DNA from 3 places in the Streptomyces flavusporus genome. Region 2 is predicted to be linked to each of the others. Evidence: riboswitches for the same ligand, from Rfam matches in the RefSeq annotation. Region 2 holds a riboswitch; each other region holds the start of a gene.
The links. A riboswitch is a leader RNA that binds a small molecule or an ion and turns the genes downstream of it on or off. The one in region 2 is predicted to bind cobalamin.
Positions count from the first base shown of each region.

Region 1 (3,267 bases), 4.3 Mb from region 2:
CGGCGCGCACGCAGGCCCGGATCGACTCCGGGCGGCAGCCGGTGATCGGCGTGAACAAGTACCGGGTGGACACCGATGAGCAGATCGAGGTCCTCAAGGTCGACAACTCCTCCGTGCGCGCCCAGCAGATCGAGAAGCTGCGGCGGCTGCGCGAGGAGCGCGACGAGACCGCCTGCCGGGACGCGCTGGACGCGCTGACCCGGGCCGCGGGCGGCGACGGCAACCTGCTGGAGCTGGCGGTGCACGCGGCCCGCGCCAAGGCGACCGTCGGGGAGATCTCCGACGCCCTGGAGAAGGTGTACGGACGGCACGCGAGCCAGATCCGTACGATCTCCGGCGTGTACCGAGGCGAAGCCGGCGAGTCCCCGTCCGTCGACCGCACCCGCGCGCTCGTGGACTCCTTCGAGGAGGCCGAGGGCCGCCGCCCGCGCATCCTGGTCGCCAAGATGGGCCAGGACGGCCACGACCGCGGCCAGAAGGTGATCGCCACCGCGTTCGCCGACCTCGGCTTCGACGTGGACGTCGGCCCGCTGTTCCAGACGCCCGCCGAGGTCGCCCGGCAGGCGGTGGAGGCGGACGTGCACATCGTGGGCGTCTCCTCGCTGGCCGCCGGCCACCTCACGCTCGTACCGGCGCTGCGCGAGGAGCTGGCGGCGGAGGGGCGCGCGGACATCATGATCGTGGTGGGCGGAGTGATCCCGCCGCAGGACGTGCCGACCCTGCTGGAGATGGGCGCGGCGGCCGTGTTCCCGCCGGGGACGGTGATCCCGGACGCGGCACACGACCTTCTGCGGCGGCTGGCGGCCGGCCTCGGACACGAGCTGTGATCGATCTCGACGCGTATGTGAAGGGCGTGCTCGACGGGAAGCGGGCGACGGTGGCCCGGGCCATCACCCTCGTCGAGTCCACCCGGCCCCAGCACCGGGCGCTGGCGCAGGAGTTGCTGACCGAGCTGCTGCCGCACAGCGGGAAGGCGCGGCGGATCGGGGTCAGCGGGGTGCCCGGCGTGGGCAAGTCGACGTTCATCGACGCGTTCGGCACCCTGCTCACCTCGCTCGGCCACCGGGTCGCCGTGCTCGCCGTCGACCCGTCGTCGAGCCGTACGGGCGGCTCGATCCTGGGCGACAAGACGCGGATGGAGCGCCTGGCGGTCGACCCGGCGGCGTTCATCCGCCCCTCCCCCACCGCCGGCACGCTCGGCGGCGTCGCCAAGGCGACCCGCGAGTCGATCGTGGTGATGGAGGCCGCGGGCTACGACGTGGTGCTGGTGGAGACGGTCGGCGTCGGCCAGTCGGAGACCGCGGTGGCCAACATGGTCGACTCCTTCCTGCTGCTGACCCTGGCCCGCACCGGCGACCAGCTGCAGGGCATCAAGAAGGGCGTCCTGGAGCTGGCGGACGTGATCGCCGTGAACAAGGCGGACGGCCCGCACGAGCGCGACGCCCGCGCCGCGGCACGGGAGTTGTCGGGCGCCCTGCGCCTCATGCACGGCAAGGACGCCGCCTGGACCCCGCCCGTCCTGCACTGCAGCGCCCGTGAGTCGACCGGCCTGGACACCGTGTGGGAGCGCCTGGAGCAGCACCGCACCCTCCTGGACTCCACCGGTCGGCTCGCCGCCAAGCGCCGCGACCAGCAGGTCGACTGGACCTGGAGCATGGTCCGCGACGAACTGCTGGGCCGCCTGCACGCGGACCCGGCGGTACGGGCCCTCGCACCGGAACTCGAACAGCGGGTCAGGGACGGGCAGTTGACGGCCACGCTCGCGGCGGAGCGGCTGCTCGACGCCTTCGAGGGGGCCGGCGACGGCGCGTCCCGCGGGGCGTGAGCGGGCGTCCGTCGCCCGCACGCCTCCCGGGGTGCGCTTGTCTCCACCCCTGACCGAGCACTACTGTCACCACGCCTTGGTGCACGGGAAATCCGGTGAAAAACCGGTGCGGCCCTCGCCACTGTGATCGGGAAGTCCGGCTCCGGCCCTCGCGGGCAGCCACTGGGTCCTTGTGACCCGGGAAGGCGGAGCACGGGCGGTGGTACCCGTCAGCCAGGAGACCGGCCAAGGCACGTCAACCATCCACGAGGTGCTGGAGAGGGTCTGCTGAGCCATGCACATAGCCGAGGGTTTTCTGCCTCCTGCGCACGCGGTCGCCTGGGGCGCCGCGTCCGCGCCGTTCGTCGTCCACGGAGTCCGGTCACTCACCCGTGAGGTCAGGGAGCACCCCGAGAGCACACTGCTCCTCGGTGCCTCCGGAGCCTTCACCTTCGTCCTGTCGGCCCTGAAACTGCCCTCGGTGACCGGGAGTTGCTCCCATCCCACCGGCACCGGGCTGGGCGCGATCCTGTTCCGGCCGCCGGTCATGGCGGTGCTGGGCACCATCACCCTGCTCTTCCAGGCGCTGCTGCTCGCGCACGGCGGCCTGACCACGCTGGGCGCCAACGTCTTCTCCATGGCGATCGTCGGGCCGTGGGCCGGGTACGGCGTGTACCGGCTGCTGCGCCGGTACGACGTGCCGCTGATGGGCGCCGTGTTCTGCGGCGCGTTCGTCGCCGACCTGTCCACGTACTGCGTCACCAGCGTGCAGCTGGCGCTCGCCTTCCCCGACCCGGGCAGCGGATTCCTGGGCGCGCTCGGCAAGTTCGGCTCCATCTTCGCCGTCACCCAGATCCCGCTCGCGGTGAGCGAGGGGCTGCTCACGGTGCTGGTGATGCGTCTGCTGGTGCAGTCGAGCCGGGGTGAGCTGACCCGGCTCGGTGTCCTCCTCACCAAGAAGGCCGGCCCCGAGGCGGTGGCCCGATGAGCCGGAACGCGAAGATCAACTCCCTGTTGCTGCTTCTCGTCGCCGCGCTGGCGGTGCTGCCGCTGGCTCTCGGTCTCGGCGACGACGAGGAGGAGCCGTTCACGGGCGCCGACGGGCAGGCGGAGAAGGCCGTCACCGAGATCGAGCCGGACTACGAGCCCTGGTTCTCGCCCCTGTACGAGCCGCCTTCCGGCGAGATCGAGTCGGCGTTGTTCTCACTGCAGGCGGCCATCGGCGCGGGTGTCCTCGCCTACTACTTCGGGCTGCGGCGCGGGCGTCGGCAGGGCGAGAAGCGGGCGCTGGAGCGGCAGGGCGCCGACGGCGCCGACGAGCAGGTCTGAGTGCTGCCCATCGACGCGGCGGCGCACAGCAGCCGCTGGCGCCGCCGCCACCCCGTGGACAAGGCCGTGCTCGGGCTGGGTCTCACCCTGCTCGCGATCTCGCTGCCGCCCTGGCCGGGCGCCGCCCTGGTCCT
Region 1 covers NZ_CP176503.1:3,318,449-3,321,715, forward strand. Annotated here, with positions in the region: gene scpA (methylmalonyl-CoA mutase) at 1-827, shown strand, start outside; gene meaB (methylmalonyl Co-A mutase-associated GTPase MeaB) at 824-1,825, shown strand; cobalamin riboswitch at 1,886-2,069, shown strand; gene ACKTSN_RS15615 (energy-coupling factor ABC transporter permease) at 2,100-2,792, shown strand; gene ACKTSN_RS15620 (energy-coupling factor ABC transporter substrate-binding protein) at 2,789-3,133, shown strand; gene cbiQ (cobalt ECF transporter T component CbiQ) at 3,134-3,267, shown strand, end outside.
Region 1: another riboswitch for cobalamin. It lies ahead of ACKTSN_RS15615 (energy-coupling factor ABC transporter permease); the one in region 2 lies ahead of ACKTSN_RS35705 (cobalamin biosynthesis protein).

Region 2 (3,267 bases):
CCCCCACTCTCGGCTTCGCTCGAGCGGGGGGACCCCCATCCCGTCCTCCTCATCGATACCGAGGCCGTGCCGGTACGGCAGGACACCGTACGTACGTCGCCCGGTGAGCCCGTGGAGCATCTCCAGCCCCGGCTCGAGCAGCGACACATCGCCGCGGAACTTGTTGACGAGGAAGCCGGCGACCAACTCCTGGTCCTCGCGCGAGAGCAGCGCGACCGTGCCGAAGAACGAGGCGAAGACGCCCCCGCGGTCGATGTCGCCGACGACGAGCACGGGCAGTCGCGCGTTCCGGGCGATCCCCATGTTCACGATGTCGGTCCGGCGCAGATTGATCTCGGCGGGACTGCCCGCCCCCTCACAGATCACCGCGTCATACGTGCCCCGCAACTCGGCGAGGCACTCCAGCACCGTCCCGAGCAGCCGCTCCTGCCGCCCGCCGTGGTAGCCGCGCGCACTCATCTCGCCCACGGGCCTGCCCATGAGGACGACCTGACTGCTGCGGTCACTGCCCGGCTTGAGCAGCACGGGATTCATCAGCGCGGTCGGCTCCACGCGGCACGCCTGCGCCTGCATGGCCTGCGCCCGCCCGATCTCGGCACCCTCGCGCGTGACGAACGAGTTCAGCGACATGTTCTGCGCCTTGAAGGGCGCCACCTTCACGCCTTGGCGCACCAGCCACCGGCAGATCCCGGCGGTGACGACGCTCTTGCCGGCGTCGGAGGTGGTGCCGGCGACCAGCAGACCCCCACCACTCATGACATACGCCCCCTTGTCAGCAGCCGCCCGGCGACACAGACGCCGAGTGCGAGCAGTCCGACGCGCCGGGACAGCCGTACCGCCCGCTCCACGTCGGTGACCCGGACGGCGCGCCCCGCCGACGCGTTGAGCACGGGCCGGCGCTCGACCCGGCCCCCGTAGGACAGGGTCCCGCCCAGCCGTACCCCGAGCGCCCCCGCGAACGAGGCCTCCACCGGCCCGGCGTTGGGGCTCGGATGCCGGTCGGCGTCCGCGCGCCAGGCCCGCACGGCTCCCCGCGGATCGGGACCGGCCACCGCGGCGAGTACGGCGGTCAGCCGGGCGCCCGGCCACCCGGCGAGGTCGTCGAGGCGTGCGGAAGCCCACCCGTACCGCAGGTACTTGGGCGACCTGTGCCCGACCATGGCGTCGAGGGTGTTCACGGCCCGGAACCCGAGCAGCCCCGGCACCCCGCCGACGGCCCCCCACACCAGCGCCCCGACGACCGCGTCGGAGGTGTTCTCGGCCACCGACTCCACGACCGCCCGGGCGATCCCGTCCGCGTCGAGCGCCTGCGGATCCCGCCCGCACAGATGCGGCAGCCGCGCCCGCGCACCCTCCACATCACCGGCCTGCAGGGCACGGCCGATGGCCCGGGCCTCGCGAGCCAGCGACGTCCCGCCCACGACCGCCCAGGTGGCGACGCCGGTGAGGGCCACGGAGGCGGCGGGAGACGACCGTACGAGACGCGAGGCCGCGGTCCCGAGCGCCACCGCCGAGCCCGCACACACGACGGCATGCAGCGCACCCCACCCGCGGTGATCCCGCCACAGCACCCGCTCGACCCCACCGGCGGCCCGCCCGAACGCGGCGACCGGATGCCCCCGGCGCGGATCACCGAGGAGGAGATCGCCGAGGAGACCGAGAGCGGCGCCGTACGCGAAGACGCGATCGGCACGCATCGGCTCAGCCGATCGCGGGGTCGGGCAGAACCCGGGTACTGAACCTCAACCTCGAACGGCAGCCGAGCATCGCGATATGTCCTCACTCAGGGTGTCCACGCCCTGGTTCGACGAGACCGGCGGTGAGAGTTCCTGGCTCCCGGGGAGTTCCTTCCCCGGTCACAGTGGCGGGACCGCGCCGGATTCACACCGGGCTTCCTCTCCTGCCGCCGTACATGGCCCCGGAAGTCCACCACGGGGCCGGAAGGGGCGTCAACTTGCCTGTGACCTGCGGTGCTGGAGTGTGCTGAGGCCCACACACCGACGCGCCGGGCGGTACGGGATTTCCCGTACCGCCCGGCGCGTCGGTCAAGTCGGGCTCAGGCCACGATCAGATAGATCCCGTACGCCACCGCCGCCGCACATGCCGCGAAGGCGGCGTACGCCCCCGCGACGGCGAGCGCGGCCGAGTCGCCCTGCGCCGCCGCGCGCTCCCGGCGGGACAGGCCCGCGATGCCGAGGGTGAACAGGCCCACGAGGGCCACGGTGGCCACGAGGCTGACGCCGAAGACGGAGCCGAGGGCCGCCCAGTCGATCTTCATGCTGCTTCTGCTTCCTTCGTACCTGGGGGGTCAGACGGCGGCCCGGGAAGGCGCCTGGTCCGCGGATGTGGGCTGCGCGGGGATCGTGGCCGTCAGGCCCTCGGCCGCGCCGGGCGGGGGAGTGGCCACGGCGGCCATCGCGGTCGTCACGACATCGGCCGGTTCCTCCGCCGTGTCGTTGACGTTCGTGTGGTCGACGACCTCGCGCCGGGAGAGCTTCCAGATCGCGGCGCTGGAGGCGACCAGGAAGACGGCGACGAGCGCGGTGCCCCACGAGCCGAAGCCGGTCACCCACTCCGCGACGGCAGCGACCAGCGCGGCGGCCGGCAGGGTCAGGCCCCAGGCGACGAACATGCGGGTGGCGGTGGACCAGCGCACGACCCCACCCTTGCGGCCGAGACCCGCACCCATCACCGCACCGGAGACCGAGTGCGTGGTGGACAGCGAGAAGCCCAGGTGGGAGGAGGCCAGGATGACCGTCGCGGCGCTGGTCTGCGCGGCGAAGCCCTGCTGCGGCTGGAGGTCGGTCAGGCCCTTGCCCATGGTGCGGATGATGCGCCAGCCGCCGAGGTAGGTGCCGAGCGCGATGGCCAGGCCCGCCGAGAGGATGACCCACATCGGCGGGTCGGAGTCGGGGGCGAGGGAGCCGCCCGCGACCAGGGCGAGGGTGATGATGCCCATGGTCTTCTGCGCGTCGTTGGTGCCGTGGGCGAGGGAGACGAGGCCGGCGGAGGCGATCTGGCCGGCGCGGTAACCCTTCGCGGCGGCCTTGCCGTCGGCCTTCCTGCCGAGCGTGTACGTCAGCCGGGTGGCGAGCATGGCCGCGATGCCCGCGACCAGCGGGGCGGCGACCGCCGGTATCAGCACCTTGGTGACGAGGACATCGCCGTGCACGGCGCCCACGCCGGCCGAGGCGACGGTGGCGCCGATCAGACCGCCCATGAGGGCGTGCGAGGAGGACGACGGGAGGCCTACGAGCCAGGTCGCCA
Region 2 covers NZ_CP176503.1:7,575,860-7,579,126, forward strand. Annotated here, with positions in the region: gene ACKTSN_RS35700 (cobyric acid synthase) at 1-756, opposite strand, end outside; gene ACKTSN_RS35705 (cobalamin biosynthesis protein) at 753-1,697, opposite strand; cobalamin riboswitch at 1,805-1,946, opposite strand; gene ACKTSN_RS35710 (hypothetical protein) at 2,057-2,278, opposite strand; gene ACKTSN_RS35715 (inorganic phosphate transporter) at 2,309-3,267, opposite strand, start outside.

Region 3 (3,267 bases), 4.1 Mb from region 2:
AGTTGCGCATGCCCGTTTCGGCGATACGCGCCCGCAGCGCCGCCCAGCGCTCCGGCCAGGCCGGCTCGACGCCGTAGTGGTCGGGGTGCAGAACACCCTTCGCGGTACGGGTCTTCTGCCAGGCCGGCAGCGGGCCGTTGCGCTCGGCGAGGTCGGCGGAGGCCTCGTACGCGGCGAGCATGATGCGCTCGGCGATGCGGGTGGAAAGGGCCTTGGCCTCGGGTGAGTCGAAGGGCAGGCGCAGCTTGAAGAAGACGTCCTGCAGGCCCATCGCGCCGAGGCCGACCGGACGCCACTTGGCGTTGGACCGGCCCGCCTGCTCGGTCGGGTAGAAGTTGATGTCCACGACGCGGTCGAGGAAGGTGACGGCGGTACGGACGGTGGCGTCCAGCCGCTCCCAGTCGATGCCGCCGGTCGCCGGGTCGGCGAAGGCGCCCAGGTTGACCGACCCCAGGTTGCAGACCGCCGTCTCCCCGTCGTCGGTGACCTCCAGGATCTCCGTGCAGAGGTTGGAGGAGTGGACCACGTGACCCGGCTCGGCGGTCTGGTTGGCGGTGCGGTTGGCGGCGTCCTTGAAGGTCATCCAGCCGTTGCCGGTCTGCGCGAGGGTGCGCATCATCCGGCCGTAGAGGTCACGGGCCGGGATGGTCTTCTTGGCGAGGCCTGCTGCCTCCGCCCTGCGGTACGCCGCGTCGAACTCCTCGCCCCACAGGTCGACCAGCTCGGGCACGTCGGACGGCGAGAACAGCGACCACTGCTCGTCGGTGTCGACCCGGCGCATGAACTCGTCCGGGATCCAGTGCGCGAGGTTCAGGTTGTGGGTGCGCCGGGCGTCCTCGCCGGTGTTGTCACGCAGCTCCAGGAACTCCTCGATGTCGGAGTGCCAGGTCTCCAGGTAGACCGCCGCCGCACCCTTGCGCCGCCCGCCCTGGTTCACCGCGGCGACCGAGGCGTCGAGGGTCTTCAGGAACGGGACGATGCCGTTGGAGTGGCCGTTCGTGCCGCGGATCAGGGAGCCGCGGGAGCGGATGCGGGAGTACGCGATGCCGATGCCGCCGGCGTGCTTGGAGAGGCGGGCGACCTGGTGGTAGCGGTCGTAGATGGAGTCCAGCTCGTCCTTGGGGGAGTCCAGGAGGTAGCAGGACGACATCTGGGGGTGCCGCGTACCGGAGTTGAAGAGCGTGGGGGAGGACGGGAGGTAGTCGAGGTGGCTCATGAGCCTGTAGAGCGCGGCGACTTCGTCGACGGACCGGGGCGTGTCGTCCTCGGCGAGGCCGGCGGCGACGCGCAGCAGGAAGTGCTGGGGCGTCTCGACGACCTTGCGCGTGTGGGGGTGCCGGAGGAGATAGCGGCTGTGCAGGGTGCGCAGGCCGAAGTAGCCGAAGCGGTCGTCGGCTTCGGGGTCGACGAGAGCGTCGAGGCGGTCGGCGTGGATGCGCACGAACTCGGCGGTGCGGTCGGCGATCAGGCCCTCGCGGTGTCCGACGGCGACGGACTCGGTGAAGGACGTGACGCCCTGGGAGGCGGTCTCGGCGGCGATGCTGATCGTCAGCAGGCGGGCGGCCAGCCGGGAGTAGGCGGGGTCCTCGGAGATGAGGCCGGCGGCCGCCTCCGTGGCCAGCTCGCGCAGCTCTGCGTTGACCTCGTCGAAGGCCCCCCGAGCAGACCGGCCGCGCAGCGCGGCGGCGGCGACCCGTCCGGGGTCGGCGTCGGGGAGGTCGGCGGTCAGCTCGGTCAGGGTCCGCAGCAGCGCGGCTCCCGGACCGTCGCTCTCGACCGGAGGCACTGAGGCTGAAGCCGGTTCGGCTGGCGCGATGGTCACGTGGGGCTCTCCCTCGCTCGGCACGGGGCCTTGCGGAGGGCAGGGGGCAGCTCACGAGCGCACACGGCGTCGCGTCCACCGGCCCATTCCACGAGGCCCGGACGTCATGGCACCCGGGCCGGATGGCCGGGCGCACTGTCGGCAGGTCCTCGGACTGACTCTCGTACGACGGCATGCGGGCATACGTGTACGAGTACACCGTTGCGGGACAGTTCCGGATTCGCACCGGATTCCCCTGCGGCGACAGCGAGCATGAGCATACATCTTGTGCCGGGCTCGCGGAGCACCCCCAGATGTTGTGTCCTGCTGGTTTCAGAGCGTCAACTGGTAGGTGAGGAGAGTGATGTCGTCAGGTACGACAGCGGGCCGCCGTGGTTCTTGATGTCGGCGGCCCGCTGCGGGTTGTGGGGGTGTTCGCGCCCACGCGGCGGAGCCGCATGTCGATACAGCCCCGCGCCCCTTAGTTTGGACAGCTCCCCTGCGTCAGTGGCTTGCCCCCGCCGTTGCCGGCGGCAGTTCCGCCTTGACTCCGGGGTCGCCCGCCTCCCCCGTGTAGTCCTCCGGGCTCGTCTCGTCGATGCCCTCCGGGGCCTTGGCGGCCTTCAGGGCGAAGGTGAGGACCACCGTCACGACCAGGTTCAGGACGAACGCCGTCAGGCCGATGTACCCGATCTCCCCGATCCCCGGGATCTCCGCCGACGAGCCGCCGAAGTGCTTCTGCGTCGGCGAGGCCACGCCGTACGCGGCGGCCGTGCCGTAGATCATGCCGACCGCCCAGCCGGCGAGCAGTGCCCAGCGGTGGAACCAGCGGGTGAACAGGCCGCCGACCAGGGCCGGGAAGGTCTGCAGGATCCAGATGCCGCCCAGGAGCTGGAAGTTGATCGCGACGGTCTTGTCCATGCCGAGGACGAAGATCAGCGCGCCCACCTTCACCAGCAGGGACACCAGCTTGGAGACCTTGGTCTCCTGTGCGGGCGTGGCGTCCGGCTTCAGGAAGTCCTTGTAGATGTTCCGGGTGAAGAGGTTGGCCGCCGCGATCGACATGATCGCCGCCGGCACCAGCGCGCCGATGCCGATCGCCGCGAAGGCGACGCCCGTGAACCAGTCCGGGAACATGTTCTCGAAGAGCTGGGGGATCGCCAGCTGGCCGTTCTCCACCTTGATGCCGGCCGCGATCGCCATGAAACCGAGCAGACCGAGCAGACCGAGCATCAGCGAGTACAGCGGCAGGATCGTGGAGTTGCGGCGGATGACGTCCCGGCTGCGGCTGGACAGCACGGCCGTCACGCTGTGCGGGTACATGAACAGCGCGAGCGCCGAGCCCAGCGCCAGGGTGGCGTACGTCCACTGCGAGCCGTCGGTCGGTACGAGCCCGCCCGCGCCCGCCTCGGTGTACTTGTCGCTCGCCGCGGCGAAGATGTCGTCGAAGCCGCCCAGCTTGATCG
Region 3 covers NZ_CP176503.1:3,436,032-3,439,298, reverse strand. Annotated here, with positions in the region: gene ACKTSN_RS16190 (ribonucleoside-diphosphate reductase subunit alpha) at 1-1,822, opposite strand, end outside; cobalamin riboswitch at 1,946-2,082, opposite strand; gene mctP (monocarboxylate uptake permease MctP) at 2,306-3,267, opposite strand, start outside.
Region 3: another riboswitch for cobalamin. It lies ahead of ACKTSN_RS16190 (ribonucleoside-diphosphate reductase subunit alpha); the one in region 2 lies ahead of ACKTSN_RS35705 (cobalamin biosynthesis protein).